2 linked regions of the Pseudobacter ginsenosidimutans genome follow. The protein of the gene in region 1 interacts with the protein of each later gene in a pairwise test. Links are inferred from orthologs where the notes say so. Each region holds a gene or a part of one and is shown on either strand. Other genes may lie near its edges.

Region 1 (17,233 bases):
CATGATGATAAAGAACAGCATGATCAATCCGTTGCTGATGATTTTCGAAAATGCAGTAGCCGATTCATTGCTGAGGTAATACCGCAGATAGAATCCCAGTCCTCCTAAAATTACCGCACCGATTGCACCCACAATGATGATGGTAGTCCATTGCTTGCGGTTGAACTTTTGCCAGATGGCTGTAACGCAGATGGCCACCATGGTAGCCGTGAACGTACAGATGATGGCGGGAATGAATATCTCTGTGGGATTATTCGATTTGAGGATGGCGCGCTGCGCGATGATAGCTACCGGAATAATGGTAAGTCCTGAAGCATGCAACACCATGAACATGATCTGCGAATTGCTGGCCGTATCCTTTTGCGGATTCACTTCCTGCAGGCTTTCCATCGATTTCAAACCAAATGGAGTGGCTGCATTATCAAGCCCCAGCAAATTAGCGGAGAAATTCATCATCATATGTCCCATCGCCGGGTGATTCTTCGGCAGTTCAGGGAACAATTTATTGAAGAAAGGTCCTACAATGCGGCTCAGGAAACGGATAGCGCCTGCCTTCTCCCCTACATTCATGAATCCCAGGAAGAGCGCCATGATACCGATCAGTCCGATGGAGATCTGAACACCGGTATTGGCAGACTCGAAAACGCCGTCCATCAGGTTCTTGAAAACTTCCGTGTCGCCCATGAATAACCGGATCAAAGCCACGATAAAAGCAATCAGGAAGAATGCGATCCAGAGAAAGTTTAATACCATTTGCCGGTGGTTTGTTGTTTACGGTTTGATTAAAGGAGCTGCCGGAACGGCCCTGAGTGCGGGTGACGGCTTATTCCGGAATTATTGCCTAAGATAGTAGAAACACCCGGATTACAGGCATTTAGACCCGGGAAAATGTAAAATCGATGCATTAGCTTATCTTTGCGCGGCCAAAAACAGCAAATCAATTATCATGGGCTTAAAAGCAGGTATCGTAGGATTGCCGAATGTAGGAAAATCAACTTTGTTCAACGCGGTGAGCACCAGCGCCAAAGCGCAGGCCAGCAATTACCGTTTCTGTACCATCGACCCCAACGTAGGACTGGTGGATGTACCCGATCATCGTCTCGCCAAACTGGCTGAACTGGTGATCCCGGACAGGATCGTTCCTACTCAGATCGAAATTGTAGACATTGCCGGACTGGTGCGTGGCGCCAGCAAAGGTGAAGGTCTTGGTAACAAATTCCTCGGCAATATCCGCGAAGTGGATGCCATCATCCATGTGATCCGTTGCTTCGAAGATGAGAATGTGCTGCGCGAAGAAGGCGCTATCAATCCGGTGAGCGACAAAGAGATCATCGATACAGAACTCCAGTTGAAAGACCTCGAGAGCGTGGAGAAAAAGATCAGCCGCACAGAAAAAATGGCGCGCACCGATCCAAAAATGAAAGCCGAACTGGATGTGCTCCTGCGCTGCAAGGCACACCTGGAACAAGGCAAAAGCATCCGCGGACTGGATCTCGCCAAAGAAGAACGCGCAGCCATTGCCGATCTCTTCCTGCTCACAGAGAAACCTGTTCTCTATGTTGCCAACGTAGACGAAGCCAGTATGCATACCGGCAATAAATATTCAGAGGCCCTCAAAGCTTCTGTGGCCAATGAAAATGCACAGGTGATAGTGATGAACAATTCCATCGAAGCACAGATCGCGGAAATGGAAGATCCCGGCGACCGCGCCCTGTTCATGGAAGAATATAAAATGACCGAACCAGCCCTCAACAGGCTCATCCGTTCCACTTATAAATTACTCAATCTCTATACCTACTTTACGGCAGGTGTGCAGGAAGTAAGGGCCTGGACAATTCATGAAGGCTGGAAAGCGCCGCAGGCAGCCAGTGTGATCCATACCGATTTTGAAAAAGGCTTTATCAAGGCCGAAGTGATCGGGTATGACGATTATATCCAGTACGGTTCCGAATCAGCTGCCCGCGATGCCGGCAAGCTGAGGATCGAAGGAAAAGAATACATCGTGAAAGATGGAGATGTGATGCATTTCCGCTTCAACGTATAAAAATAATTCCAACTATGTTCGCATACCCCGGCCCGTTGGCCGGGGTTTTGTTTTATCATCAAAACAAACTTTTCTATACCAGCGAACTTTCGCAATTTTGCGAACTATGAACTGGCCCCGGTATCCTGCAAATTCAGGTACCGCCATCATTTTATTAATTCCTAAACTACCATGAAAAGTAAACTGTTAATCCCGGCCCTGCTAGCCTATACTTTGATACAGGGTATCGCCTGTAACAAATCCGATTCCGTTTCCAATCCGGATCCGGTAACACCTCCTCCTTCTCCCTGGGAGAAAGTAGTGACCAGCGTTTCCGGAAGGATCTTCGATGAAGTTGGATTGCCGGTGAACGGCGCTGTTGTGACCGCGGGTACCAGTACTGCCACTACCGATATCAATGGTTCATTCAGCTTCAAGGATGCTTCTCTCTATAAATCGGGCGGATTCATCAGTGTGGAGAAAAGCGGTTACCTCGCCGGTAAAAGAACTTTCCAGGTAGAATCCAAAGACCAGCATTATGTGAGCATCCGTCTGATCAAAAAACAAGCGACACAAACTTTCAATGCAGGTTCAGGCGGAACCATAACAGCAGCCGATGGAACAACACTCAAATTCGAGCCTGGTTCCATTCTCAATGCCAGCAACAATTCCAACTATACCGGAACCGTAACTATCCTTTTTCAGATCATCGATCCCACCAATCCTGATTTTGCTGAAAACCAGCCCGGTTCAGTTTTAGCAAGGAGCAGGGCCGGTAACCTGTATGGCACCATGGCTCGCAACCTGATGTATGTGGAGCTTACTGGCAGCAACGGTGAGAAATTGAAATTGAACGAAGCAATGCCTGCTACTTTCACCTTACCCATTGCACCTGCAGAATTCGATGCAGCTCCTGCTACCCTGACCATCAGCAGTCTCAATGACTCCACTGGTGTTTGGCAGGAAGAAAGCATTGTGCTGAAACAACTGAATGGCTACCTCGGAAAAGTGAATCATTTTTCCTACTGGAATTTCCATACCAATTTCAATTATGCAGAAGTAACAGCCATTATCAAAACTCCCGGCAATATTTCTGTTCCGCATGCATTTGTTTCACTCGGCTATACTTTCGAGAACAGATCTGCAGCCTCCTACGGTTATTCAGATACTGCCGGTGTAGTAAAACTGATCATGCCCAGGAATGCTATCGGCGAATTAGAAGTAAAGAGCCGCTGTGGCGATCTGTTACATGAAGCCAATCTTGGAAAGATTGGTGTCAGCAAAACGCTTGACACTATCCGCATAGCCTATGCACCCGGCACCATTACCTTTACAGGCACTGCCGTGAATTGCAGCGCTAATCCTGTTGCTAACGGACAGGTATACATTACGGTAGACAATCAGACTTACACTGCAGCAGTGACCAATGGTAATTACAGTCTGCAGATCATCCGCTGCAGCGGAACCAGCACCAGCGCCAACATTAAAGTAGTGGATCTTTCCAATTCACAGTTCCGCGAAGTCAGCAAGACCGTTACAACCGGGAATGTTACGGTTGATCCCATTGAAGTTTGCGTTCCATAAAAAGAAAGCTCAATAACGTATATAGAAAAAGCCTCAGCATTACACTGAGGCTTTTTTTATTGGTTAAGGTACTCAGAAACTCATTTAGAAAACATTATACCCGAAGCTCAGGTAGTATACACCGCCGATCTCGGGATTGCCTAATGCACTTACGTAATATTTGTTCAAAAGGTTGGATGCGCCGAGTTTGATCATGCTGCGGATAGCAGGGAATTTATAACTAACCTGAGCATCCAGGGTGCTGAAAGCAGGGATCTGACTGGAAGCGAATGTTCCTTCCCAGTCAACCTTGCTCTGCCAGCGGAACAGTACATTGAAGCCCCAGTTGCCATTGTTGATACCATCGTTGCTGAAGCCGATATTATAGCGCACTTTGGGTGTATTGAAAAAAGTGACAAAGTTGGCAGGCACATCGTTGAGCTGATCGCCGGACACATTCGCCTTCAGGCTATATCTTTTTGGCAACAGGTAATCGAGTCCGAAGCCCCAGCCGATTGCTTTCACTTTCTGGAAAGAATTCTCGGGATAAGAGAAGTTCTCCGTGGTCAGCGGGTTGGCAATACCGTTAGGGATCATAGCGCGGCCCACAGCGCGGCGGCCGATGAAATCCTTGTACTCACAGTAATACACATACGCATCGATCAGCAGTTTCTTCACCGGCAGCCCACGATAACCGAATTCATATGAATTGGCAGTTTCAGGCTTGAGTGGCGCAAAAGGCGCTTTTTCCAGTGGCGGAGGTGTTTGACCAGCTGCCAGTGCAGCGCGGTAAGCGCCGATGCTTTCTGCTGTATACACCGGATTGGTATCGAAGTGGAAATATTCCTGGAAAGAAGGCAAGCCACCGATCAGTCTGGCGCCTGGTGTCTTCAGGTTGATATACTGGTCTTGCGTGGAAGGAAAACGATAAGCATTCTGATAAGACAAACGGAGGTTATTGTCTTTAGCTACCTGGATCAGGGCGGTAACCCTGGGAGTGAAGCGGCCATCGAAGTTCTTGCTCTTGTCGTAACGGCCGCTTGCAGTAAGTTTCAGCACATCGTTGAACATTTTCTTCGCTACCTGGATATAACCACCGTATTCATCAATTTTAATGGTGCCGGCTGTATCCACAAAGATGGTACCGTTGGAGTTGAGATGATAGGAACGATAATTGGCACCTACCATCAGTTCAAATACTTTGATATGCTCAGAGAAATTGTACTGTCCTTCCACATGATAGAGGGATGATTTATCTGCGAAGCGTGCGCCACCGGAATTGATATCGGTGGTGATGGCTTTATCGAAATATTCCTTGAAGGCATCGCTGCCGGGCAATGCCCTGTCCTGATCTGCTCTCGCGCGTGCAGTCACATGCGCCAGTGCATCTGGTGCGCCCTGCGCTCTGGCTGCGGCATAAGTGGCAGAATATGCTGCAAACCATTCGCCGTTGCTGAGCCATGCATTGTTCACGGCCAGTGCAGCAGTAGTGGCAGTATAGGAATCACCTGAATTTTCCTGGGTGGTATAACCTCTCACGAAGAAATTCCGTCCTCTTACTTCGGCTTTGTACTGGCCGAGTTTGAAATTCTTCAGTGCATAGCGGTCGGCTCCTGTGTATACGGTAGTACCGGTTCCCCAGTATGCCACCAGTGAAGCTTCGATATCGTTGGTGATCTTGTAATACAATCCGCCATTCAATCTTACGCTGTATGAATTGTAATCAACGATATCGCTTTCGTCATAACCGGTCCGGCTTACAAGTTGATTACCGTACAAACCATTCACGAGGCCCACGCCCATCATCTTGAAAGCATCGCGTGGACTGCCCTGCAAAGGGTATTGAGCAAAGTAGCCCACGATCTCCGGTGCAGTGGGCGCCCTGCCAAGTAAGCCAACCAGCTCCGTTACTGCTGTATTGAAATATGGATTGGAAGCAGGATTCAGGATGGCGAGTTGTGAAACGCCGGCCATGCTGGCGCTGGCTTCATCGCCATATACATTGATGCCATCATAATTATGATCGGAAGCTCGTGTGCCTTCTTTTACGGAGCTCAACACGTTATTGCGGTTGAGATTCCTTCTGTCCTGCGCCTGCCAGTCCTTGGCCTGGATGAACTGTCCGCCGATCTTGAAAGCGAATTTTTCAGACACTTTCTTTCCCCAGCGGAAGGCCCAGTCGTAATAAGGAGCAGCGCTGCGCTGTTTGCGATCCGTATGCATGATACCCTGTTTCACCTGGAAGCTGAGGCCCTGGTATTTGAATGGGTTCTTGCTGGTCATGAGCAGCGTGCCATTCATTCCACCGGGTCCGTAAAGTGCGGAGGATGCGCCTTGCAGCAATTCAACATTATCTACATCCAGTTCAGTTGGTCCGAGGATGATGCCCACGGCGAAGTTGAGGGCAGGCGCCTGGTTGTCCATTCCATCCACCAGTTGATTGAAGCGGAGGTTACCGCTACCATTGAAACCACGGGTGCTGATGGTATTGAAAGTGATGGACGATGTGGTCATGTCCACACCTTTGAGGTTGGCGATGCCCTGGTAGAAGTTGGGAGCAGCGGAAGTGCGCACATTGGCGGCGCTCATCCTTTCGATGGAAACAGGGGATTCGAGGATCCGTTCAGCCACGCGGCTGGCGGATACCACCACTTCCGCACCGAGCGAAGAAGCTGGTTCGAAACTCACCTGCAGCGGTGTGCTGGTACTGGTCACAATCACTTCCTGCGGTTCATAACCGATGGAAGAGAACACCAGGGTAAAAGGAGGCGCCTGGCTGCTGGTGATCCTGAAGTTCCCGCGTTCATCTGTGAAGGTCCCGATACTGGTTCCTTTGATGAGCACAGAAACGGCAGGAACAATGTCTTTACTCAGACTGTTTTTTACGGTTCCGTTTACTGTATAGGTTTGTTGGGCTGCAGCGGCAATAGAGATGGTCGTTAGAAGGGAAAGTGCCGCCAGAAAAAATAGCAATCTTCTCATAATGGCAGATTTTGTGAGCGTATAGTACCTGAAAATAACAATAGTATTTGTCAATCGAAAATTTTATTTATGGTATCAATGTTAATATCGTCAGTATATTCGCGCCATGAAAGCGTATGAATTCAAAGGTCAGACAAACTTTTACAAAGGTAAGGTCCGTGACGTATACACTATCGGCGATCAACTACTCGTGATGGTTGCATCAGACAGGATCTCTGCGTTTGATGTTATTCTTCCCAGGCCGATCCCTTATAAAGGACAGGTATTGAACCAGATCGCTGCGTGGATGTTGAATGCCACCAAAGATATATGTCCAAACTGGTTACTGGAAGTTCCTGCACCAAATGTTTCCATCGGTAAGAAATGTGTGCCATTCAAGATCGAGATGGTAGTGAGAGGTAACCTGACAGGACATGCATGGAGGACCTACAGTAGCGGCCAGCGCTCACTTTGCGGCGTTGAGATGCCTGACGGGCTGAAGGAGAACGACTACTTCCCTACCCCCATCATCACTCCATCCACCAAGGCTGAAGCAGGTCATGATGAAGATATTTCCAAAGAAGAGATCATTGCGCAGGGTATTGCTACAGAGAAAGAGTGGGAAATACTTTCCGGTTATGCCTTGCAGTTATTCGCAAGAGGAAAGGAAATTGCCGCAGAACGTGGATTGATCCTCGTGGATACCAAATATGAATTCGGAAAGATCGGCGATACCATCTATCTGATGGATGAGATCCATACGCCTGATTCTTCGCGCTATTTCTATGCAACAGGCTTTGAGGCCCGCCAGCAGACCGGCGAACGCCAGAAGCAGCTCAGCAAGGAATTTGTAAGGGAATGGCTGATCGCCAATAACTTCATGGGCAAGGAAGGACAGGAAGTGCCTAACATGTCCGACGAATGGATCAACACTATTTCCAAACGTTATATCGAATTATATGAGCAGGTGATCGGAGAAAAATTCATTCCCGGTAATCTCAGCGAGTCCGCCACTTTCGAAAAAACAGAAGAAGCGCTCAAAAAATACGAGTAAGTACAAAATGAAACAGTTTCGTTTGTAACTATTCTCTCACTCCTGCGCCTCTATTGAGGCGCCCCTCGACAAACGAAAACAAAATAACCGCGGGCATGGCTACCCGAAATGAAAATTTCGATCAGCCATGCCCGATTCTTTTATTGTTGAAAGTATTTACCCAGGATTACTATTTCCCCGCTTCAAATCTGGCATCAAGGAAGACATTTGATTTGCAGGACTGTGTTCGGAGTTTCTAAATATCGGCCACAAAACATATGAAGATTGTCTGCATGTTGCACCCGCGGGTTCTCCTTAGCGAAGGGGTAATGAAGGGCCGGTCTTCGAAACGTAAGCGCAGTAGCTCAATCATGTTCAACCGCCCCATCCCTCCAACAAAAAGCCCCAAAAAAGATCCTCCTGCGCCGGTTCGTTTCTTCAACCGTCCTTCATTATCCCGGAGCGCAATCCCCGGAGCGGCATTTTTTATGTATTTTACGGTTATGAAACACCTACTCACAACAGCACTGATCATGTCAACCACCATACAGGGATTTTCCCAGGCCAAACAATACCTTCTTATCGGAACCTATACTTCCGGCAAGAGCGAAGGCATCTACGTGTATAGTTTCGACAATGGCAAATGCGAGCCCGTGAGTAAACTGGCCACCAACAATCCTTCCTACCTGGCCGTATCTCCCGACAATAAATTTGTATATGCCGTGCATGAAGAAGGGAAAGACAAACCCAATGTGAGCTCCTATGCTTTCAATAATCAATCAGGTACATTACAGTTGCTGAATCAGCAGAACACCCAGGGTGACCATCCCTGTTATGTTTCGATAGATAAGTCAGGCAAGTGGGTGGCCGCAGGAAACTACTCCGGCGGCAATTTCTCCCTGTTCCCGGTGAAAGAAGATGGTGGGCTGCGTCCTGCATCACAAACCATTCAGCACGAAGGGAAAGGTATCGATCCCAAAAGGCAGACAAAACCCTATGTGCACTCAACTGTATTCTCCCCGGACAATAAACATCTTTTTGTACAGGACCTTGGGCTCGACAAAATCTTCAACTATAATTTCGATTCCAAAACCGGAGAATTGCACCCGGCAGCCGATCCCTTCACCACTACCAATCCCGGCGGAGGCCCCAGGCATCTCGACTTCCATCCAACCCAACCCTGGGCCTATCTGATGGAAGAAATGAGTGGAAATGTAGTGGCCTTGAAATACCATCACGGTATTCTGGATACTTTCCAGACCATTTCGGCTATTGCTAAAGGTTATACAGGAGATATCGGTAGTGCAGATATCCATGTTTCTCCCGATGGAAAATTCCTGTACGCTTCCAACCGCGGACAATCGGATGATATCGCCATCTTCAAAATAGATCAGCGCACAGGAAAGCTCACGCTGATCGATAATGCAAAACTGAATGGCAAAGGTCCCCGCAATTTCTCCATCGATCCAACTGGTCGCTTTCTTTTGGTGGCTTACCAGCGGTCAGATAAAGTGGAAGTGTACAACAGGAATGCAAGAACAGGACTGCTCACTCCAACCGGGAATGAGTTCAGTGTAGGAAATCCTGTTTGTCTGAAATGGATCAAATAGATTTAGTCTTCTTCTTTGTTGAGTTCGTTTAGGCGTGGCCGTAATCTTGAACGTGATTTGTTGAAAGTGTGAACAACTTTCTCCACACCGCGGCGGGCTGCCTTCTGCTCCTCTTCGGGAAGCTGGATCATATGATGACAGGCATCACTGCAGGTACCCTGGTATTTTTCAGCGCAGGCAGGGCATTGAATGAAGAGAAGATGACAACCATCATTGGCGCAGTTCACATGAACGTCTGCCGGTTGTCCGCACTGATGGCATTTCGCAATCACGTCTTCGGTGATGCGCTCTCCCATCCTGTTATCGAACACGAAATTCTTTCCGATGAATTTACTTTCCAGTCCTTTTTCCCTGATCTGTTTGGCATAATTGATAATGCCTCCTTCCAGGTGGAACACATTGTCGAATCCGTTGTGCAGCATGTAGGCGCTGGCTTTCTCGCATCGGATACCGCCGGTGCAGTACATCACGATATTCTTTTCGCGCTGGTCTTTCAGCATGTCCACTGCCATCGGTAATTGCTCACGGAAGGTGTCGCTGGGCACTTCCACAGCCGTTTCAAAATGGCCTACTTCAAATTCGTAGTGATTGCGCATGTCCACCACAATGGTATCGGGATCCTGCAGCAGCTCGTTCATCCGTTCTGCGGTTACATATTTCCCTTTATTGCGCATATCGAAAGAGGGATCTTCGATCCCGTCCGCCACGATCTTCGGGCGTACTTTGATCTTCAGTACCCAGAAAGATTTTCCGTCGTCATCCACGGCTATATTCAATCGAATGCCATCCAGGCAGGGAATCGAATAGAGATAGGCCTGTAATGCCCCGTAATTGCCCGAAGGCACGCTGATCTGCGCATTGATGCCTTCATTGGCCACATAGATCCTTCCAAACACTTTCAGTGTATGCAATCCCTTATACAGCTCATCCCTGAACGTTTGCGGGTCCTCAATGGGAAAATAATGATAAAAAGAAATGGTGGTGCGGGGATCAGTTTCCTGATACAATAATTCTTTCAACTCCTTCTGGGAGACGCGGTTGTGTAGTAATGCCATCTAATAAAATTTTGTGACCGTTTGCCTGACAGTCAAAATTTTGAAACAGGGCAAAGATACGAACTGTTATGAAAAGTTTTTTACTACATTCGTATCATCTGCCCCATTCCCCTTCTCCCCTGAATTGTTTTAACAGATCAAATCAACGCAACGGCAACACTACATGATGAGCTTCATTCACGGATGAATGATAAAATCTATTCACTATGAACATCCTGTCAATCACCAAAAGAATTGCAGGCAGGTTGCTGCGTATGGGAACTGATGACCTGCAGGACCAGGAAATGGTCAAACGCATTACCATCGTCAATACCCTTTGCATCACGTTCAGTGTGGTGCTGATTGTTATGATCTGTATCCTGGCCATCCCAGGCGGTTGGGAAAAAGGCTTGCTGATCCCATTGTTCATCGAGTTATTACTTAACAATCTTGTGCTGGTTGCCAGTTACTACCGTCAATACTCACTCGCTGCCATCTGGCTCTTTCTTTTGCAGTGCGGCGCCACCATGTATTTCGGTAACCTGCTGGGGAGCGAGGCGCAGCTTCAGTTTGCCATCATATACCAGATTGCCCTGGTATACCTTGTTTTTCCTACAAGGCTGGAACGCAGGTTTTGTATCGCCTGTACTTTCGTGGCGCTGATCTTTCTGGAACTGAATTACTACTACCAGGTACCCGGACTTATCAGCATGAATCCGCAGACCGGACTACTGGTACACTCTGTGGTGATCCTGGCCGTACTCAGCGTTGTTCTGGTAGCCTGCAGACCTTTTGTCCAGAACAATGATCTTCATACTGCGTTTGTGAAGGCCGATCATTACAAGAAAGTATATCTCTACCAGGTAACCCACGATCTCAAAACACCGTTGCATGTGATGACTGTTGCCGCCTCCCTGATCAAACAGGAATTAAGGAAACAACACCCCCCGCGAAAAGTGGAGGAACTGCTGGAACAGTTGCAGGCAGCAGGGATCAGCGCCAATACACTCGTGAATAACGTACTCACCATGGCAGAGATCGAAGCCGGAAAAATGGAAACACCTGAATCCGGCAGCTTCATCGTGCGCGATTTCTTCACCAATATCGTGCATGTGCATAAGGTGATTGCAGGCACGCGCAATATCAAACTGAAGCTCAGTATAGATCAAACGCTCCCGGAGTTCATCATCAGCGATTCCCTGAAGCTGAACCAGGTAACCACCAATATCCTTTCTAACGCCATACGCTATGCGTACAGGAACAGTACCGTGGAAATGGAAGTGTTTGAACAGGATGAACAACTGGTGATCAGGATCGGCAACCAGGGACAGGGCATTGCACCGGAACTGCTGCAACACCTTTTCAATCCTTTCGTTACCGGCAGCAGCAGGCACCGGAGCGGCACCGGGCTGGGGTTGTATATCGTGAAGACGAAAGTTATTTCGATGGGCGGCCATATCAGCGTGAACAGTGAAGCCGGAGGACTAACCAGTTTTACTGTGATGCTGCCATTGCAGCCTGGCGTTGCGGAAGAAGAAATAAAAACATTGGATTGCCATATACCTCCTGCTCATCATGCCCATGTATTGCTGGCCGGCCCATTGCAACAGCCACATGGATTACAGAGCCTGCCGGAAACGATGGGATGCCGCGTCAGTCGCGCTTCCGACGATAATGAAGTACTGGCCATCGTTTCCAATGACCTGCCTGATGTGATCATCATGGATGGTCAGCTGCCGGGCTTCAATGTAATGGAATTATTGAAACGGCTAAAACGAAATGCCTTGCTGAAAGCAATCCCAGTATTGGTAACTTCGGTGCCGGACAAATCATGCAAACAGAATAACCTGCTGGAGGCAGGTGCAGATGGCATTATCGGTAATCAGTTCAATTACCGGCAACTCTATAAACTGCTTTCGCCTTTTGTGCGGGCAACATAACGTTTCACTGCAATTCTGAATTACATTATTTCATTATTCCCCGACAGGCCTTTTACGGATATAGCTTCCCGTAAGTGCAGCAAAACCTGCCACCAGTCCACCTACCAGGGCTGTTACCAGTATGAGCAGGAAAGATGATCCGCCCAATGGAAAGATCTCAGCCAGTTTGGTGGACAGCACATGCTGGTTCTTTGCATCGATGCCTAACGCCAGTCCACCCCATAAAAGGAAGAGGGCAAGAAAACCAGTAAGCCAGGATCTGAATGGTGACTGATGGATGCATAAAGCCACTACCAGTGCGGCCGGTGCGATGGTCCACCAGGGCAGGAATAGCCCTGCCACAAAACTCAGCAATGCGGTGATCAGAATGGAGATAAAGAGTTTCATACGCTGAGTGAATTATTTTTGAAAAGTCATTTTGTGTTTAACCTGCTTGCTTTTGGCTTCTTCTGCAGTCATTATCCAGAGAGGCTGATAAGCGCCCTTTGCCCAATCGTCCACCATATTATCATAGTATTTACTACCGGGATTGCCGCTCTGTCCGCCGGGATAGATGCCATAGGCTTCTGTTTTCTCCCTGAGATGCACTACCATTCTCCAGCTCGGTCCATGGAACTGTTTGGTGGCGTTGATGATATCCGCGCCGCCGCCTGTTGTCAAATGGAAACGGCTCAGTGGTCCCAGGCGCAGCAGGTGCCTGATGCCTGAATCCTTGTATTTGCTCCATTCCAGTTTTCCATTTTTTTCAATTTTGGAGAGTTGTGGCACTGCTTTCTTGAAAGCGGCTGTTACTACATCGCGAATAGTTTCCACCTGCTGAGTGATAATATTATCGGCAAACGGGAAGGCCGTGTCTTTCAGCATGCCTTCCAGCATTGTATAACGCTCAGGAAAAATGTAAGGTTTGGGGACGGCGGCAAATTCATCGCTCCACACTTCTGCTTCCAGCAATTCCATCCAGTGATTGAAGATGGATGGAGCTTTTTCTTTTGGATCATTGCGCAGGTTCCAGTTACGTACCAGGTTGAGACAGGTCAGCTCCTCTCCGATCAGGCTTTCTTCGTCGATATTCTTCAGCAGCAGTGGCATGGCCATTTCAGCCATCACATTGTAATTCTCTGTTTGCAATTCTTTCATCTGGTCTACCGTAATGCCGCTCATTTCGCGGAGATAACGGTTGATCAGCAATCCGCGGTAGAGATTGTAACTGCCACCGAGATACCAGGGATAGGTGGAATCGGCAGGAAGCTGGTTGGCGCTGCTTACGAAGCCGCGTTCGGGCACCATCCCGGAGATCAGCATATGCGGGTTCTGGTCCTGCGGGATCATGGATTGCCAGCGATAAGTGCTGTCATCTCCCGGCATAACAAAGTCACCCTGGCGCTTCCATTTATCAGGAAATTCACCCTGCTGCCAGATAGCGATATCATTGTTCTTGGCAGCGAACACGAAGTTCTGGCCAGGACAGCTGAAGTTCTTGATGGCTGCGAGATATTCATCGTAGTTGGTAGCGCGGTTGAGCAGGCAGAATGTTTTGAGCTCATTGGAACCGTCGTGTGCTTTCCATCTTACAGCTAGATTCACTTCGCCTGATGTGCGATGTGCTCCGGTGAAGCTGGCATCATACTGCACAGGTCCCCAGGTGGTGTAAGCCAGGGTATCCCTGAAATCCGGTCCATCTTTCACTTTGAAAACTTCAACATCTATCAGGGAGCTTTTCCAGGTGCTGTCGAACCAGTATTGCTGTTTGGATGCGTCTCTGAATTGAACGGTATAATAATCTTTCACATCTCGGCTGCTGTTGGTAACGCCCCAGGCAATCTGGTCCGTGAAGCCGATGATGATAGCCGGTGCACCGGGGAAGCTCACGCCATAAGCATTGCTTTGTGGCGTATGCAATTGCATTTCAAACCAGAGCGAAGGCAGATTGAGGCCCAGGTGGGGATCGCTGCAGAGAATGGGAAAACCGCTGGCAGTCTTGCTGCCGTTGACTGCCCAGTTATTGCTGCCATTGTCTTTATCAGGTTTGTTCAGCGGCTGCACGGGTGCAGGCGCTTTCCAGTTGAAGTAAGCGGAATCTGCACCCAGAGGTTGAACAGAATGCACGAAAGGTGTTTGGAAATGCGTGCCTTTCGGAATGATGGGATCGAGCGAATCCGGTTGAACAGGATAAAGTTTATCGAAAATATTTTTCGGGAAAACAGATTTGGCGTTGGTGTATTCGATATCATTTTCATCTCCCGACAGATCGTAGCTCATGTATTTCAGGAAGAGGGCTGTTTTGAGATTGCTCCATTTTTCGGGAGTGTAGTTGAGCAGCCTGTATTCCAGTGGCAGTTCGGAGTAGGTGCAGTTTTCCACGAAAGCGTTCACACCAGCTGTATAGGCGTCCAGCACTTCTTTGGTGCTTTCGTCGCTTTCCATTTCCTTCAGGGAGTTCTTTGCACCGAAAACCATTCCGATACGGCGCATATTGCGATCATTGTTCAGGATAGCGGAATCCGGGCCAACGCCGAGGATCTCGCTGAGGCGGCCTGCAGCGGCATGTGTCTGGAATTCCATTTGCCAGAGACGGAATTTTGCATGCAGGTATCCCTGAACGAAATAGAGATCATGATCGTTCTGTGCAAACACATGGGGAACCATGCGATCGTCCAGATACACATTCACTTTTTCTTTCAGTGCAGGAAAATTCAGATCGATGGAAAAAGATTGATCGGCAGGTTCAGCATTTTGCCAGCAGCCGTGCTGGGGGCTGAGGAAACTTCCCAATGGCGGCACAGGGCCCCATGGTCTGTTCAATGCAACGATCAATCCTATCGTAATAACGCCGGATACCAGCAAGGGAACAAGTCGCATAAACTCGGAAGGGTTTAAAGAATCGGATAAAAGTAATCAATTTTTTGGTAGTTGTTCTCTCCATCATCACTATCCGAATTTTATACACATATTAAATATAATGTATTTGCGTGAGAATGCGACTATGGCACTCTGTTAATCAAAATGACTTATCAGTTTCTTTACTTCAGTCTCTGTATTGAAAGCATGCAGCACGATCCTCAGCCTTTCCCCGCCTTTGGGAACTGTGGGGTATAAGATCGGGCGGACATCCATACCCGCATCCTGGAGTTTGCCCGCAATGGATTTCACGGCTTCATTACCCGGGATCACCACTACCTGGATGGGAGTTGAAGACAACAGTTTCTCAAAAGGCAGTATTGCTTCCTGGAACATTTTGATCATGGATGCCAGCAGGATGCGTTCTTTTTTCATCTGGGGAAAAAGCGCATAAGCATCTCTGATAGCACGCACACTCGCCTGCGGCAGGGCTGTTGTATAAATGAACGAACGGGAAAAATTGATTAGATAATCGCGCAGCAAGCGGCTGCCCAGCACTACAGCGCCATGACAACCCACTGCCTTTCCGAAAGTGACCACCCTTGCAAAAATGCGTTGCTGCAATTGCAGGTGCTGCACCAGTCCTTCCCCCCGCTCTCCTATCACGCCGGTGGCATGGGCTTCATCAACGATCAGATGAGCATTGTATTTTTCGCAAAGGGTTGTCATTTCCTCCAGCGGCGCCTGGTCTCCATCCATCGAGAATACAGATTCCGTTACCACGAAAATATTGCCGGTAGCCGACTGTAATTTTTTTTCCAGTTCAGCCAGATCATTATGACGAAAAGAAAAAGACTGTGCGAAACTGAGCCGGATGCCATCGCGGATACTGGCATGGCTGAGGTAATCGTAAATGATGGTATCTCCGCGTTGCGGCACGGCACTCAGCAATCCCAGATTGGCATCGTAACCTGAATTGTAGAGCAGCGCTGCTTCAGACTGATGGAAGCCGGCCAGTTGCTGTTCCGTACTTTCCGTCAGTGCATCATTGCCGGCCAGCAGGCGGGAACCGCCGGAGCCGTGTTTCAGCCAGTGCGCTTCGGAAGTTTCCAGCAATCCGTAATGAATGATGCCGAGATAATCATTGGAGCAGAAATCCGTTTTGCCCGTGGGCAATTTCAATGTGCGGAAAGCCTGCTGGTCTCTCCGCTCCTGCAATTTTTTTTCGAGGAAGTTTTCCTGGCGCATGCAACAAAGGTATAGGGTGCAGGCAATCGGAAGCCTCCCGGCGAGTGATTTTTGTTTGGCCACTGCCAGTCTCTGCTGTTTCAACCATCTGTCCTACCTTTGCATCATGAGTACGCCGCTTACAGATACCAAGAATATCCTGGGCCTCCAGTTGCCCACCGATCCACGTTGGGTGGACCTGGCCGGTATGAGCCTGGAAGAGATCCTCACAGACCACGCCTGGTGCGAACAGAAAGCAGCCACCAGCTGCATTTCCCTGATCCAGCGTTACAGTGAAAAAGACAAACTCGTACGGGAATTGAGCCCGATCGTTACAGAAGAATGGGGACATTTCCGCCTGGTGATCGCAGAGCTCGATAAGCGCAAACTCCGCCTCGGCAAGCAACGAAAAGACGAATACGTGAACGCACTGATGGTGTTCCAGAATAAAGGAGGACACCAGGAAGATGTATTGCTCGACAGGCTCCTCATCTTCGCCCTCATCGAAGCCCGCAGTTGCGAGCGCTTCAAAAGACTGAGCGAAGGCCTGGACGATGAATACCTCCGCAATTTCTATCGCCGCTTCATGGAAAGCGAAGCCGGCCATTACCGCCTGTTCATTGAACTTGCAGATACTTACCTGAATAAAGATAAAGTGAGAAAACGCTGGGAAGAATGGCTGGCCTATGAAGCAGACCTGATGCAGCGTCTCGAAGTACGCGGCGACAGGATGCACTAATCAACTGTTACGGGAACATATTCTTCCAGTTTCTCCAGCAGCAATAACTGGTTCAGCGCCCGGTTCAGATTCTGTTCCGGGTAACTTATCTGGTAGTACACATCGTTATTGAGATGATCGGTAATGAATCGAAGGCTTTGCATGTACACCATCAGCAGCCCTGCTTTATGTAGATGTTTCAATTCTTCAGATGTCAGCTGGTCTCCCATCCCGCTGCTATAACCTTCCACGATGGCATCATAAAAATCCGGCCTGATGGCGATCG
Region 2 (12,145 bases), 6.4 Mb from region 1 along the record:
TAGATGTGTTTTTAAAACTGGATAACGTAGTACATGCCATTAAAGACAAAATCGCAGAGATCCGGGTTCAGGTTCCCCGTCATCAGTTCTTCGTAAAGGCAACAAGCAAATCATTTGAAGAATCTTTTGACAGCGCGCTGGACTCTCTCGTAAACCAAATAAAAAGACAAAAAGAAAAGCAAGCAGCCTGATTAGCAAAAAAATTGAAGGCCGTCTCCCCGGAGACGGCCTTTTTTCGTTTAAGGAGGTCTGATATGGTTAGATGCCTACTGAATCGCTTTTTCAGGCATTGCAATTTCCCTGTGAGCATTGCGGTTAGCGCCTGCCGGGCCGGGAATGATCGTGTATTTGAACTGCTGAGTGGGAATTGTGGTGGCATACACATTGGGAACAGTAGCAGCTGCATCGGTGGCTTCAAGGAGGTAGTAAATGCGGAGTTTGCCCGCTTCATATCCGAATGTGTATCGGATGAGGTAGCCAGGGATGAACGCACGCATGGTCATGGGAAGCTGGGTGTACTCGTTTGGCTGGCTTGATGCGCCTGCAGGAAGTTTCATGTACACCATCACCGAACCCTGATCAAAGATTTTGGAGGTAATGGCCGGTATGTCCAGGGTGGCAATCCTGGCGTTGATGAGCAACATGCTGCCAGGCCCGGTTGAGTAATTCCAGGTACCATTGATATAATCTTCATTTTTGAGTTGGAATGTGTCGGATTTGTTGGCGATGTGGCCCGGATCACCTTTTTTGTTGCAGGCAGTTGAACAAATTACGGTAATCAGGAGAAAGACGGAGGTAAAGTGTTTCATGATGGTTGTTGATTTAATCCTTGAAAAGATAGGTAAAAATTGTGCCGGAAAGAAACCTGTGCCTGGATAACCTGCAGGGATATGCGTAACCGGCGGAAGCAGGATGGGAGGAACTAATGGAGGTGAGGGATGGGAGGGGCATTCCGGTTAAAAAAAGGTAAGCGCTGTTATGCTTGCGCAGACAGGGTTTCAGCGGAATAACCATCTGATGCTTAACTTTTTTTGCATCAATTTTTTGTAGAGAATTTACTTTTCCCTTCCTTTGCAGCCGCTCCGGCGGGTAGCAGTGAATGCAACACCTTGAAAACAAGCAAAAAAAATCTTCTTCAAAGTTTTGGGATTTCACAAATTCAGTTACCTTTGCCTTCCCAAAAAATAAGAGAAACTAGTGAGATTGGATGGGAAGTTCTTTATAGCGTTGAATTTCAGAATACTTTACAGGGTTTGACCTGGTAGTTGCCGGGAAGGAATTCATCAGAAAGAAAGGAAAAGCATCAGATCATTATAAGATTGGATATGCCACTTTAGCTCAGCTGGTAGAGCAACTGATTTGTAATCAGTAGGTCGTTGGTTCGATTCCGACAAGTGGCTCAAAGGATGGTAGTAATACTAATCCGGGCAGGTTCCAGAGCGGCCAAATGGGGCGGACTGTAAATCCGCTGTCTTTCGACTTCAGAGGTTCGAATCCTCTCCTGCCCACCAACCGGTTTCAGAAATGATTTTGAAGTCGGTTTCAGTATTTAAGAAGATCTTTGTTCATAAGCGGGAGTAGCTCATTTGGTAGAGCGATAGCCTTCCAAGCTATAGGTGGCGAGTTCGAGCCTCGTCTCCCGCTCTTTTTTCAGTTCGCAGGTTGCAGTCCTGCGCTGGTTGATGCGATCATCCGGCCTCTGCAAGGTTAAGAATGCCAACTGAGTCATCAGCCGTTGTAGCTCAGTGGTAGAGCACTTCCTTGGTAGGGAAGAGGTCGTGAGTTCGATTCTCACTAACGGCTCAACAATTTTTGGATCGGTTGAGATCAGCGATTGTGAGATGACTGAAAAACAGGTGCTGAAAGTTAGTCGCTGACTACATGATAATCCTCTGATTCCCTGAAAAGCTGGTCCGTGAAGCGGATGGCGGGAAACAAAGGAAAAAATTGAGATAAATATTTGTAAAACCACAACTAAAAACAGATAACGATGTCAAAAGAGACTTTTAAGAGGGACAAACCTCACGTTAACGTTGGTACAATCGGTCACGTTGACCACGGTAAAACAACATTAACTGCAGCCATTACCACCATTCTGGCACAGAAAGGTCTGGCTCAGGCAAAAAAGTATGATGAAATCGATGGCGCTCCTGAAGAAAAAGAGCGTGGTATCACCATCAATACTGCACACGTGGAGTATCAGACGGCTAACCGTCACTATGCTCACGTTGACTGCCCTGGTCACGCTGACTATGTGAAGAATATGATCACTGGTGCTGCTCAGATGGACGGCGCTATTCTGGTTGTGGCTTCTACAGACGGACCTATGCCTCAAACAAAAGAACACATTCTTCTGGCTCGCCAGGTAGGTGTTCCCCGTATTGTGGTATTCATGAATAAAGTTGACCTGGTTGATGACCCTGAGCTGCTGGATCTGGTGGAAATGGAAATCCGTGAGTTGCTGAGCTCTTATGGCTTCGACGGTGACAACACTCCTATCATTAAAGGTTCTGCAACTGGTGCCCTGGCTGGTGAAGCTAAATGGGTTGCTGCAGTTGAAGAACTGATGGCCGCGGTTGATGAGTACATTCCTCTTCCTCCCCGTCCTGTTGATATGCCATTCCTGATGTCTGTTGAAGACGTATTCTCTATCACTGGTCGTGGTACTGTTGCTACCGGTCGTATCGAGAGAGGTCGTATCAAAGTTGGTGAGGCTATCGAGATCGTAGGTCTGATGGAAGCTCCCCTGGCTTCAACTGTAACAGGTGTGGAAATGTTCCGCAAACTGTTGGATTCCGGTGAAGCTGGAGACAACGCTGGTCTGCTCCTCCGTGGTATCGATAAAGCTCAGGTTCGTCGTGGTATGGTACTGTGCAAACCAGGATCTATCACTCCTCACACTGATTTCAAAGGTGAAGTATACGTACTGAGCAAAGAAGAAGGGGGTCGTCACACTCCATTCTTCAACAAATACCGTCCTCAGTTCTATTTCCGTACAACTGACGTAACTGGTGAGTGCGAACTGCCAGCAGGTACTGAAATGGTGATGCCTGGTGATAACACTAACCTGACAGTGAAACTGATCCAACCCATCGCGATGGAGAAAGGTCTGAAATTCGCTATCCGTGAAGGTGGTCGTACCGTAGGTGCGGGTCAGGTTACCGAGATCATTAAATAAGTTGAATCTCAATAAAAAGCCATTAGCGTTTGCTGATAGCTATTAGCGCGGATTTCTTATATTTGCTAAGCTGTCAGCCATCACTAATGGCTTTTATACGGGCATAGTTCAATGGTAGAATAGAGGTCTCCAAAACCTTTGATCTGGGTTCGAATCCTAGTGCCCGTGCAAACACAATGTGTTATGAATAAAGTTACCACCTACTTCAGGGAGTCTTACAAAGAGCTGCTTGAAAAAGTAAGTTGGCCCACCTGGACTCAATTGCAGCAATCCACTGTGATCGTCCTCGTAGCTACGCTGGTGATCACCGCCATGGTATGGGTGATGGACATCGTAGCTCAATCCGGGCTTAATTTCATCTATTCATTATTTTACTAATGGAAAATCAGACTACTCAACAACAGGAAACCAAATGGTATGTGCTGCGCGTGGTGAGCGGCAAGGAGCGTAAGGTAAAGGAGTACCTCGATAAAGAAATTTCCCGTGGGGGATGGGGCGAGGTAGTGAAACAGGTTTTTCTGCCAGTGGAGAAGGTTTATAAAGTACAGAACGGTAAAAAGGTGATGCGTGAAAGGAACTATTATCCCGGCTACGTAATGATCGAAGTACTGGATGGAAAGCTTTCCGATGATCTCCGTGACGCTGTTATCAATACTACCAACGTAATTCACTTCCTGGGGAAGGACAATCCCATTGCACTCAGGAAAGCCGAAGTGAACAAGATGCTCGGCAAAATGGATGAAATGGCTGAAGTGGGCGGCGTGAGTATGATCGAGCCTTTCATCGTGGGCGAAACCATCAAGATCATCGAAGGACCTTTCAACGATTTCAACGGTATCATCGAAGAGGTGAACGACGAAAAGAAAAAGCTGAAAGTGACTGTAAAGATCTTCGGTCGCTCCACACCGGTAGAGCTCAACTATATGCAGGTAGAAAAACTCGCTTAATAATACCAGTTATAAAGAAATTAAAACCACAGCATTTGCTGTGGTTTTTTTATGCGCTTATGCCAGCATTCAGGGCAACAAAAAAGCCTTACCGTTATTGCTTCACGGGAAGGCTTCTGTATTTTTTGCAGGACAATAACTTTCTTAGTTGTTATCGTCGTCGCCGCCAGAGTTGGACTCTTCAGAAGAGTATCCGAAATCAAGCGATGCTTGTTCGTCAGCAACTGGTAACACCACTGGTGTTTCTTCAGGAGCGGGAGCTGGAGCTGCTTTCTTTCTTGGTCTTGGCGCTGGTTTCTTAGCGGCCTTCTTAGCAGGAGCTGCTTTCTTAGGCGCTGCTTTTTTAGCGGCTTTCTTAGGAGCTGCTTTCTTTGCTGCTTTTTTGGGAGCTGCTTTTTTTGCTGCTTTCTTAGGAGCTGCTTTCTTCGCTGCTTTTTTAGGAGCTGCTTTTTTAGCGGCTTTTTTAGGAGCTGCTTTCTTTGCTGCTTTTTTGGGAGCTGCTTTCTTTGCTGCTTTTTTAGGAGCTGCTTTTTTTGCTGCTTTCTTAGGAGCGGCTTTCTTTGCAGCCTTCTTGGGAGCTGCTTTTTTTACTGCTTTTTTGGGAGCAGCTTTTTTTGCTGACTTTTTCTTTGCTTTGGCCATAGTGTGATGTGTTTTTATAGTTGATGGTAAAGATACAATGGAACATAACTATTCAGATGCAAAAGCTACGCAGAAATATTCATATAATAAAAAACTCATTGAAAGTTTGACTCCGGCATCGCAAAACTTCACTCAATTCTTACGCTGTTCATCACCGGTATGATCATGCCGCATGCTGATTTTGGAGTTCTCTTATGCAATACCCGGGCCTGCATGCAGAGAGAATTAATGTAAACACTTATTATAAGAGAGCTCAACCAAATTTACTATTGTTGTATGCAGTTTTGTTTCTCCTGGTGGATGCCGATTTGATCTGCTTTTTTCCGGAGTAATCAGATGCTGGATCCCCAACCACTTTTTCTACCTGGGTTTACCTGTTTTTCCCCCGACTGGCTTAACTTTGCGGCTTTCGGGGGCTGACAAAGTTTTTTGAGATTCCTTTCAGAAAATCAAAACAAATTGTTACCTTTGCGTCCCCAATTGAAGTTCTTTACAACCCCCGTTCCTCCGCGGTGAGGCGGCAATGTCAGGTTGAAAGCCCGGTTGATCCGGCTTTCAGATCGGTAATCAGCCGCCGGAGACTGTAAAACGGGTAAAGAGGAATTTGGGAGTCCGCTCAATTGACGGACGTTAGAACCAATAAATCATTAAGTAATGGCAAAAGAAATTACCGGCTTCGTAAAGCTGCAGGTAAAAGGTGGTCAGGCGAATCCTGCCCCTCCTGTAGGTCCTGCATTAGGTTCCAAGGGTATCAATATCATGGAATTCTGCAAGCAGTTCAATGCTCGCACACAGGATAAAATGGGAAAAGTTCTCCCCGTTCTCATCACTGTTTACTCCGACAAGTCTTTCGATTTCGTTATTAAAACTCCACCGGCGGCCGTTCAGTTGCTCGAAGCAGCTAAACTGCAGAGTGGTTCCAAAGAGCCTAACCGTAATAAGGTTGGTAAAGTGAACTGGAGCCAGGTTGAGGCAATTGCAAAAGACAAGATGCCTGACCTGAACTGCTTCACCCTGGAAAGCGCCATGAAAATGGTTGCTGGTACAGCCCGCAGCATGGGAATTACTGTTGATGGTAATGCCCCCTGGGAAAACTAAATGTTCACATCCCTGCACAAAGCGGGGGTACTAAAACTGAATTACAATGGCAATCGCTAAAAAAAGAAAAGTAGCTGACACCAAGCTCGACAAAAATAAAATATACTCACTGAAGGAAGCTTCTTCACTGGTGAAGGATGTAAACACAACCAAGTTCGACGCTTCTGTTGATCTGCATATCCGTCTGGGCGTTGACCCCAAGAAGGCTGACCAGGCTATCCGCGGAACAGTAACCCTGCCCCACGGTACCGGTAAAACCAAAAGAGTACTGGTTCTTTGCACTCCTGATAAAGAAGCTGATGCAAAAGCAGCAGGCGCTGACTACGTAGGTCTGGATGAATTTGTACAAAAGATCGAAGGCGGATGGGTTGATATCGATGTTATCGTTGCAACTCCTGCCGTAATGCCTAAGATCGGTAAACTGGGTAAGATCCTCGGTCCCCGTAACCTGATGCCTAACCCTAAGACCGGAACTGTTACCAATGATGTGGCCGCAGCAGTAACTGAAGTGAAAGGCGGTAAGATCGCGTTCAAGGTTGACAAAGCCGGTATCGTTCACGCTTCCATCGGCCGCGTGAGCTTCACTCCGGAAAAGATCGCTGAGAACGGTACTGAACTGATCAACGCGCTTCTGAAGGCAAAGCCCTCTTCTGCTAAAGGTACTTACCTGAAGAGCGTGTTCATGGCCAGCTCCATGAGCCCCGGTATTGCTGTAGACACAAAATCATTGATCAACTAAAAAGATAACGCATAGGCAGTTCCGCTGTCTGCGAAATCATTAAAAAATTTGCGTTATGAACAAGCAAGAAAAAAATGAAGTGATTGAAGTACTGAAGGGAAAATTTTCCCAGTACAACAATTTCTATATCACCAATACAGAGAGCCTCACTGTAGAGCAGGTTGGTAAACTCCGTCGCATTTGCTTCGACAAGAATGTTGAAATGAAAGTGGCTAAGAACACCTTGATCCGCAAAGCCCTCGAAAGCCTGGACTCCAGCCGTTTCTCCGGTATGTTTGACTCCCTCAACGGGGTTACTGCCATCATGTTCTCTGAGAACGCGAAAGAACCAGCACTGATCATCTCTGACTTCCGCGCTAAAGGTCCAAAAGACTTCAACAAGCCTGTACTGAAAGCTGCCTTCATCGATGGCGACGTATTCGCCGGCGACGAACAACTGAAAGTACTGACTACCCTGAAGAGCAAGAACGACCTCATCGGAGATATCATCGGTATGCTCCAGTCTCCTGCCAAGAATGTTATCAGCGGCCTGAACGCCGGCAACAAACTGGCTGGTTTGGTGAAAGCACTCGAAGAAAGAGCACAGTAATCAGGAAGTATTATTTCAACTTATTAACTCACGCCTGAAGAGTTATATTCACAAATTTTTTTAAACCTCCCGCCGGAGCGCAGGCAATGAAGGCGGGAAAAATTTGACAAATTATGGCAGATTTAAAAGCATTCGCTGAGCAGTTGGTTAGCCTGACTGTAAAAGAAGTAAACGAACTCGCAAAGATCCTGAAAGAAGAGTATGGCATCGAGCCTGCAGCTGCTGCTGTAGCTGTTGCTGGTCCAGCTGCTGCTGCACCTGCTGCTGAAGAAAAAACCGCTTTCGATGTTATCCTGAAAAGCGGTGGCGCTAACAAACTGAACGTAGTTAAGATCGTTAAAGATCTGACTGGTCTCGGTCTGAAAGAAGCGAAAGACCTGGTTGACGGCGCTCCAAAACCCGTTAAAGAAGGTATCAGCAAAGCTGACGCTGAAACTCTCGCTGCTAAGCTGAAAGAAGCTGGCGCTGAAGTAGAGATCAAGTAATCTTTGCAAAAGCATATTACTTTCAAAGCCCCGGTAACCCCGGGGCTTTCTTGTTACTGCACCGTTTTTTAGCGGTGCCACCGATATGATGTCAAAATTCAGCCGGGTTTATTGTATATTGGTCCTCCCTAAGTATTATGAAAAAAGTCTCACTGAAAGATATTGCAGAAATCACCGGTGTATCAACTTCCACCGTCAGCTTTATTCTAAATGGTAAGGCAAGTGAAATGCGCATCAGTGAAGCGCTCAAAAAGAAAGTTCTCGCTACTGCAAACAAGCTCGGCTATCAGCCCAACCAGATTGCTGTGAGCCTCCGCACCGGCCAGACCAAGATCCTTGGACTGCTGGTGGAGGATATCTCCAATAATTTTTTCGCGCTCCTGGCAAAGACCATCGAAGACGAGGCGGAGAAATTCGGTTATCGCGTGGTGTATTGTTCCACCGAGAATGATAACAAGAAAGGACAGGCCCTTCTTCGCATGCTGGCACAACGCCAGGTGGATGGATTTCTCATCACGCCCACGCTGGGGATGGAAACGGATATCATCAAACTGCAGTTGCAGCACAAACCTGTGGTATTGATGGACCGCTACTTTCCCGAGGTGGATGTGCCTCATGTACTGGTGAACAATTATGGTGGCGTTACGTCAGCCATGCAACACCTCATTCAGCAGGGCTATGAAAGGATCGCATTCATCACTGTAGATCTTGCCCTCAACCAGATGCAGGAAAGGGAAGATGCATACAATGATGCACTCAGCAAATCCTCCACGCAAAAAACGAAAAGTAAAAAGAATATACTCTCCATCGATCCAACCGCGTCCCGCGAGGAAAAGAAAAAACTCATCGCCCGTTTCCTGAAGAATAATAAACCAGATGCCGTTTTCTTCGCTACCAATTATCTCGGTATACTCGGCCTGGAATGCCTTCGTGAACAAAAGATCCGCATCCCTGAAGAGCTGGCCGTGGTCTGCTTCGATGATCACGATATCTTCCGTCTTTATATCCCGGATATCTCGGTAGTACAGCAGCCTGTTGAAGAAATGGGCAGAAGGGCCGTGCACCTGCTGATGGACCAGCTTGGAAAGAACAGGGGAGCAGCAACCAAAAATCAGCTCCGGCTGGATGCTACCTTCGTGCCGAGAGAATCCACGCAAAAGATCTGATACCATCTCCCAGTTGCGGCCGCCCGCTTCCCGATTTCTTTTTTGTCATCCCGCAATACTTGCGTAATATTGAAGGCTGATGCTAAAACGATTTAGCAGCCGGTATATATTGCTTTTCGATATGTAATGAAGGAGAACTGCAAAAGCGCTGAAAACAATTGGTGCAGCGAGTAATGAAATATAGTATTATTGCAGTTCAGTGAAGCAGGTTAGAGCCTATCGATACAAATAAATCATTTCAATAAACCGTCTTGTTTTTTGAAGTATGCCGGACCAGGGTGTGAAACAGAACCGATCCGGCTTTTCAGTTGATCACAATTTTCCCTTGTGTGTTAAATGATTGATATGAAGAAATTAGCTCTGTTATTCCTGCCACTGCTTGCCCGCACTGGTATGCAGGCCCAGCCCCAGGCCTCTGCAAAAGTCTACGATCCCGTTGAATGGGTGAACCCGCTGATGGGCACCGATTCCAAACCAAGCCTCTCTAACGGAAATACCTATCCCAGTATCGTTCTCCCCTGGGGAATGAATGCCTGGATGCCCCAGACAGGAAAGATGGGGGATGGATGGGCTTACACCTATGCATCAGACAAGATCCGCGGTTTCAAACAAACACACCAGCCTTCTCCCTGGATGAATGACTATGGCCAGTTTGCCATCATGCCCGTGACCGGTTCGCTCAAATTCGACCAGGAAAAACGAGCCAGCTGGTTCTCGCACAAAACCGAGATTGCCAAACCTTACTATTACAGTGTGTACCTCGCCGATGCAGATGTAACAGCGGAGCTCACACCCACAGAACGAGCCGCGCAATTCCGTTTCACCTTCCCGGAGACCGACAGCTCTTTTGTAGTAGTGGACGCATTCGACAGGGGTTCCTCCATTCAGATCCATCCGGCAGAACGAAAGATAACGGGCTACACTACCCGCAACAGCGGTGGCGTCCCGGCTAACTTTAAGAACTACTTCGTTATACATTTCGATAAACCCTTCACCATTACCTATACCACCAATGGCACAAAACTGGTGCAGGATTCCCTGCAGGTGACCAATGCACATGCAGGAGCGATCGTAGGTTTCAAAACCAAGCGCGGTGAAAAAGTGAACCTGCGTGTTGCCAGCAGTTTTATCAGTGCTGAGCAGGCGGAACTGAATCTGCAGCGTGAAATCGGCAATGCAAGTTTCGAGACCACCATGCAGAAAGGCAAACAAGCCTGGAACAAAGTGTTGGGGCGCATCAAAGTGGAAGGCGGAACGGAAGAACAAACACAAACTTTTTATTCCTGCCTGTACCGCACCGTTCAATTCCCGCAAAAACATTACGAGTTCGATGCTTCCAACAAGATGGTGCATTACAGTCCGTACAATGGACAGGTTTTGCCAGGTCATATGTTTGCGGGCACTGGCTTCTGGGACACATTCCGCGCACTCTATCCTTTGCTGAACCTCCTCTTTCCGGAGATCAATAAGGAAATGCAGCAAGGCCTCGTGAACGATTACAAAGAAGGCGGCTGGCTCCCTGAATGGAGCAGTCCCGGGCTACGCAACGTGATGGTGGGCAACAACTCCGCATCGGTGGTGGCTGATGCCTATATCAAAGGATTGCGCGGCTATGATATCGAAACGTTGTATGAAGCTTTACTGCATGGCGCCAACAATGAAGGCCCGCTCACTGCAGTGGGAAGGGCCGGAGTGAAATACTACAATGAGCTCGGCTATGTTCCCTACGATGTAAACATCAATGAGAACGCAGCCCGCACCCTGGAATATGCTTACGATGATTTCACCATCTACCAACTGGCAAAACTGCTGAAACGCCCGCAGGCCGAGATCGATCTCTATGCCAAACGTTCACAGAATTTCCGTAACCTTTTCGATCCCGAAACAAAACTGATGCGCGGCAAGAACAAGGATGGTAATTTCCAGAAACCTTTCAACCCGTTCAAATGGGGTGATGCTTTCACCGAAGGCAATAGCTGGCATTATTCCTGGAGCGTATTCCACGATGTAAAAGGATTGAAAGACCTCATGGGTGGAGACGCGATGTTTGTGAAGATGCTGGACTCCGTTTTCAATCTTCCTCCGATTTTCGATGAAAGCTACTACGGCAGCGTGATCCACGAGATCCGCGAAATGCAGATCATGAACATGGGACAATATGCGCACGGCAACCAGCCCATCCAGCATATGATCTATCTCTACAATTATGCAGGACAGCCCTGGAAAACACAGGCGCATGTCCGCAATGTGATGGCGCAACTCTATAAGCCTACACCCGATGGGTATTGTGGCGATGAAGACAATGGCCAGACCTCAGCCTGGTACATTTTCTCTGCCATGGGATTCTATCCTGTTTGTCCGGGTACCACCGAATACGTGCTCGGCACCCCGCTCTTCAAGAAAATGACCATCACCCTGGAAAATGGAAAAACTTTGCAGGTGAATGCGCCCAACAACAGCGCTGCCAATAAATATGTGCAACAACTCCGATTGAACGGTAAAGTACATACGAAGAACTACCTGGATCATTTTGAGTTGATGAAAGGAGGAATACTTGAATTCAATATGAGTCCTGTGCCCAACAAACAGCGGGGCGCCAATAAGAACGATTTCCCTTTTTCATTTTCCAAATAGCCAATCACTTCCAGCGTTCGTATGAAAAAATTCCTGCCTTGCCTGTTACTGATCGTTCCCGGCCTGCGTGCCGCCGCGCAGACGGCACCTGAAAACCTGGTGCAATATGTGAAGCCCATCATCGGCACACAAAGAATGGGACATACCTATCCCGGCGCTACCGTGCCATTCGGTATGGTGCAGCTCAGTCCGGATACCGATACCCTTCCATATGAAATGAATGGAAAGTACAATAAGGATGTGTACAAATATTGCGCAGGCTACCAGTACGACGATAAGACGATTGTTGGATTCAGTCATACCCACTTCAGCGGTACCGGCCATTCCGATCTCGGGGATTTCCTGGTGATGCCCACCGTGGGCGAACTGAAGCTCAATCCCGGTCAGGCCCATCAGCCGCGAAGCGGGTTCCGCTCTTCGTTCTCGCACAGCAATGAGCTGGCAGAAGCCGGATATTACAAAGTAAGGCTCGATGATTACAATATCACTGCTGAACTAACGGCTACCAACAGGGTAGGATTCCATCAGTACAGTTTTCCAAAATCAGATCAGAGCCATATCATCCTGGACCTGATGTATGGTATCTATAATTATGACGATAAGAATACCTGGACATTCGTTCGCATCGAGAATGATACCCTGGTAACCGGTTATCGTCAAACGAATG

What was found.
Region 2: the proteins of trhO (region 1) and rplL interact in binary tests that used the Escherichia coli proteins (3 or more experiments, as listed by UniProt). The link is inferred for Pseudobacter ginsenosidimutans from one-to-one orthologs.

What each region holds. Positions count from the first base shown.
Region 1 is NZ_CP042431.1:6,493,433-6,510,665, forward strand. The notes cover bases 8,220-11,138. They hold trhO (oxygen-dependent tRNA uridine(34) hydroxylase TrhO), read right to left. Parts: upstream 10,246-11,138; coding sequence 9,193-10,245; downstream 8,220-9,192. Other genes in these bases: FSB84_RS25455 (lactonase family protein), read left to right, coding at 8,220-9,190; FSB84_RS25465 (hybrid sensor histidine kinase/response regulator), read left to right, coding at 10,452-11,138. Outside these bases: FSB84_RS25430 (nucleoside recognition domain-containing protein), read right to left, coding at 1-753; redox-regulated ATPase YchF, read left to right, coding at 947-2,044; FSB84_RS25440 (carboxypeptidase-like regulatory domain-containing protein), read left to right, coding at 2,216-3,607; FSB84_RS25445 (TonB-dependent receptor), read right to left, coding at 3,692-6,568; FSB84_RS25450 (phosphoribosylaminoimidazolesuccinocarboxamide synthase), read left to right, coding at 6,675-7,601; more of FSB84_RS25455, read left to right, coding at 8,084-8,219; more of FSB84_RS25465, read left to right, coding at 11,139-12,164; FSB84_RS25470 (hypothetical protein), read right to left, coding at 12,198-12,551; FSB84_RS25475 (penicillin acylase family protein), read right to left, coding at 12,564-15,023; FSB84_RS25480 (aminotransferase class I/II-fold pyridoxal phosphate-dependent enzyme), read right to left, coding at 15,159-16,250; miaE (tRNA-(ms[2]io[6]A)-hydroxylase), read left to right, coding at 16,357-16,968; FSB84_RS25490 (phosphotransferase enzyme family protein), read right to left, coding at 16,965-17,233. UniProt on the Escherichia coli protein: Catalyzes oxygen-dependent 5-hydroxyuridine (ho5U) modification at position 34 in tRNAs, the first step in 5-carboxymethoxyuridine (cmo5U) biosynthesis.
Region 2 is NZ_CP042431.1:71,788-83,932, reverse strand. The notes cover bases 6,008-8,992. They hold rplL (50S ribosomal protein L7/L12), read left to right. Parts: upstream 6,008-7,306; coding sequence 7,307-7,678; downstream 7,679-8,992. Other genes in these bases: FSB84_RS00310 (LacI family DNA-binding transcriptional regulator), read left to right, coding at 7,816-8,844; rplJ (50S ribosomal protein L10), read left to right, coding at 6,660-7,193; rplA (50S ribosomal protein L1), read left to right, coding at 6,008-6,604. Also shown: FSB84_RS00385 (HPF/RaiA family ribosome-associated protein), read left to right, coding at 1-191; FSB84_RS00380 (hypothetical protein), read right to left, coding at 267-809; tuf (elongation factor Tu), read left to right, coding at 1,991-3,178; preprotein translocase subunit SecE, read left to right, coding at 3,362-3,556; transcription termination/antitermination protein NusG, read left to right, coding at 3,556-4,125; FSB84_RS30880 (hypothetical protein), read left to right, coding at 4,298-4,774; rplK (50S ribosomal protein L11), read left to right, coding at 5,422-5,865; more of rplA, read left to right, coding at 5,912-6,007; FSB84_RS00305 (GH92 family glycosyl hydrolase), read left to right, coding at 9,190-11,478; FSB84_RS00300 (GH92 family glycosyl hydrolase), read left to right, coding at 11,500-12,145. UniProt on the Escherichia coli protein: The binding site for several of the GTPase factors involved in protein synthesis (IF-2, EF-Tu, EF-G and RF3). Is thus essential for accurate translation.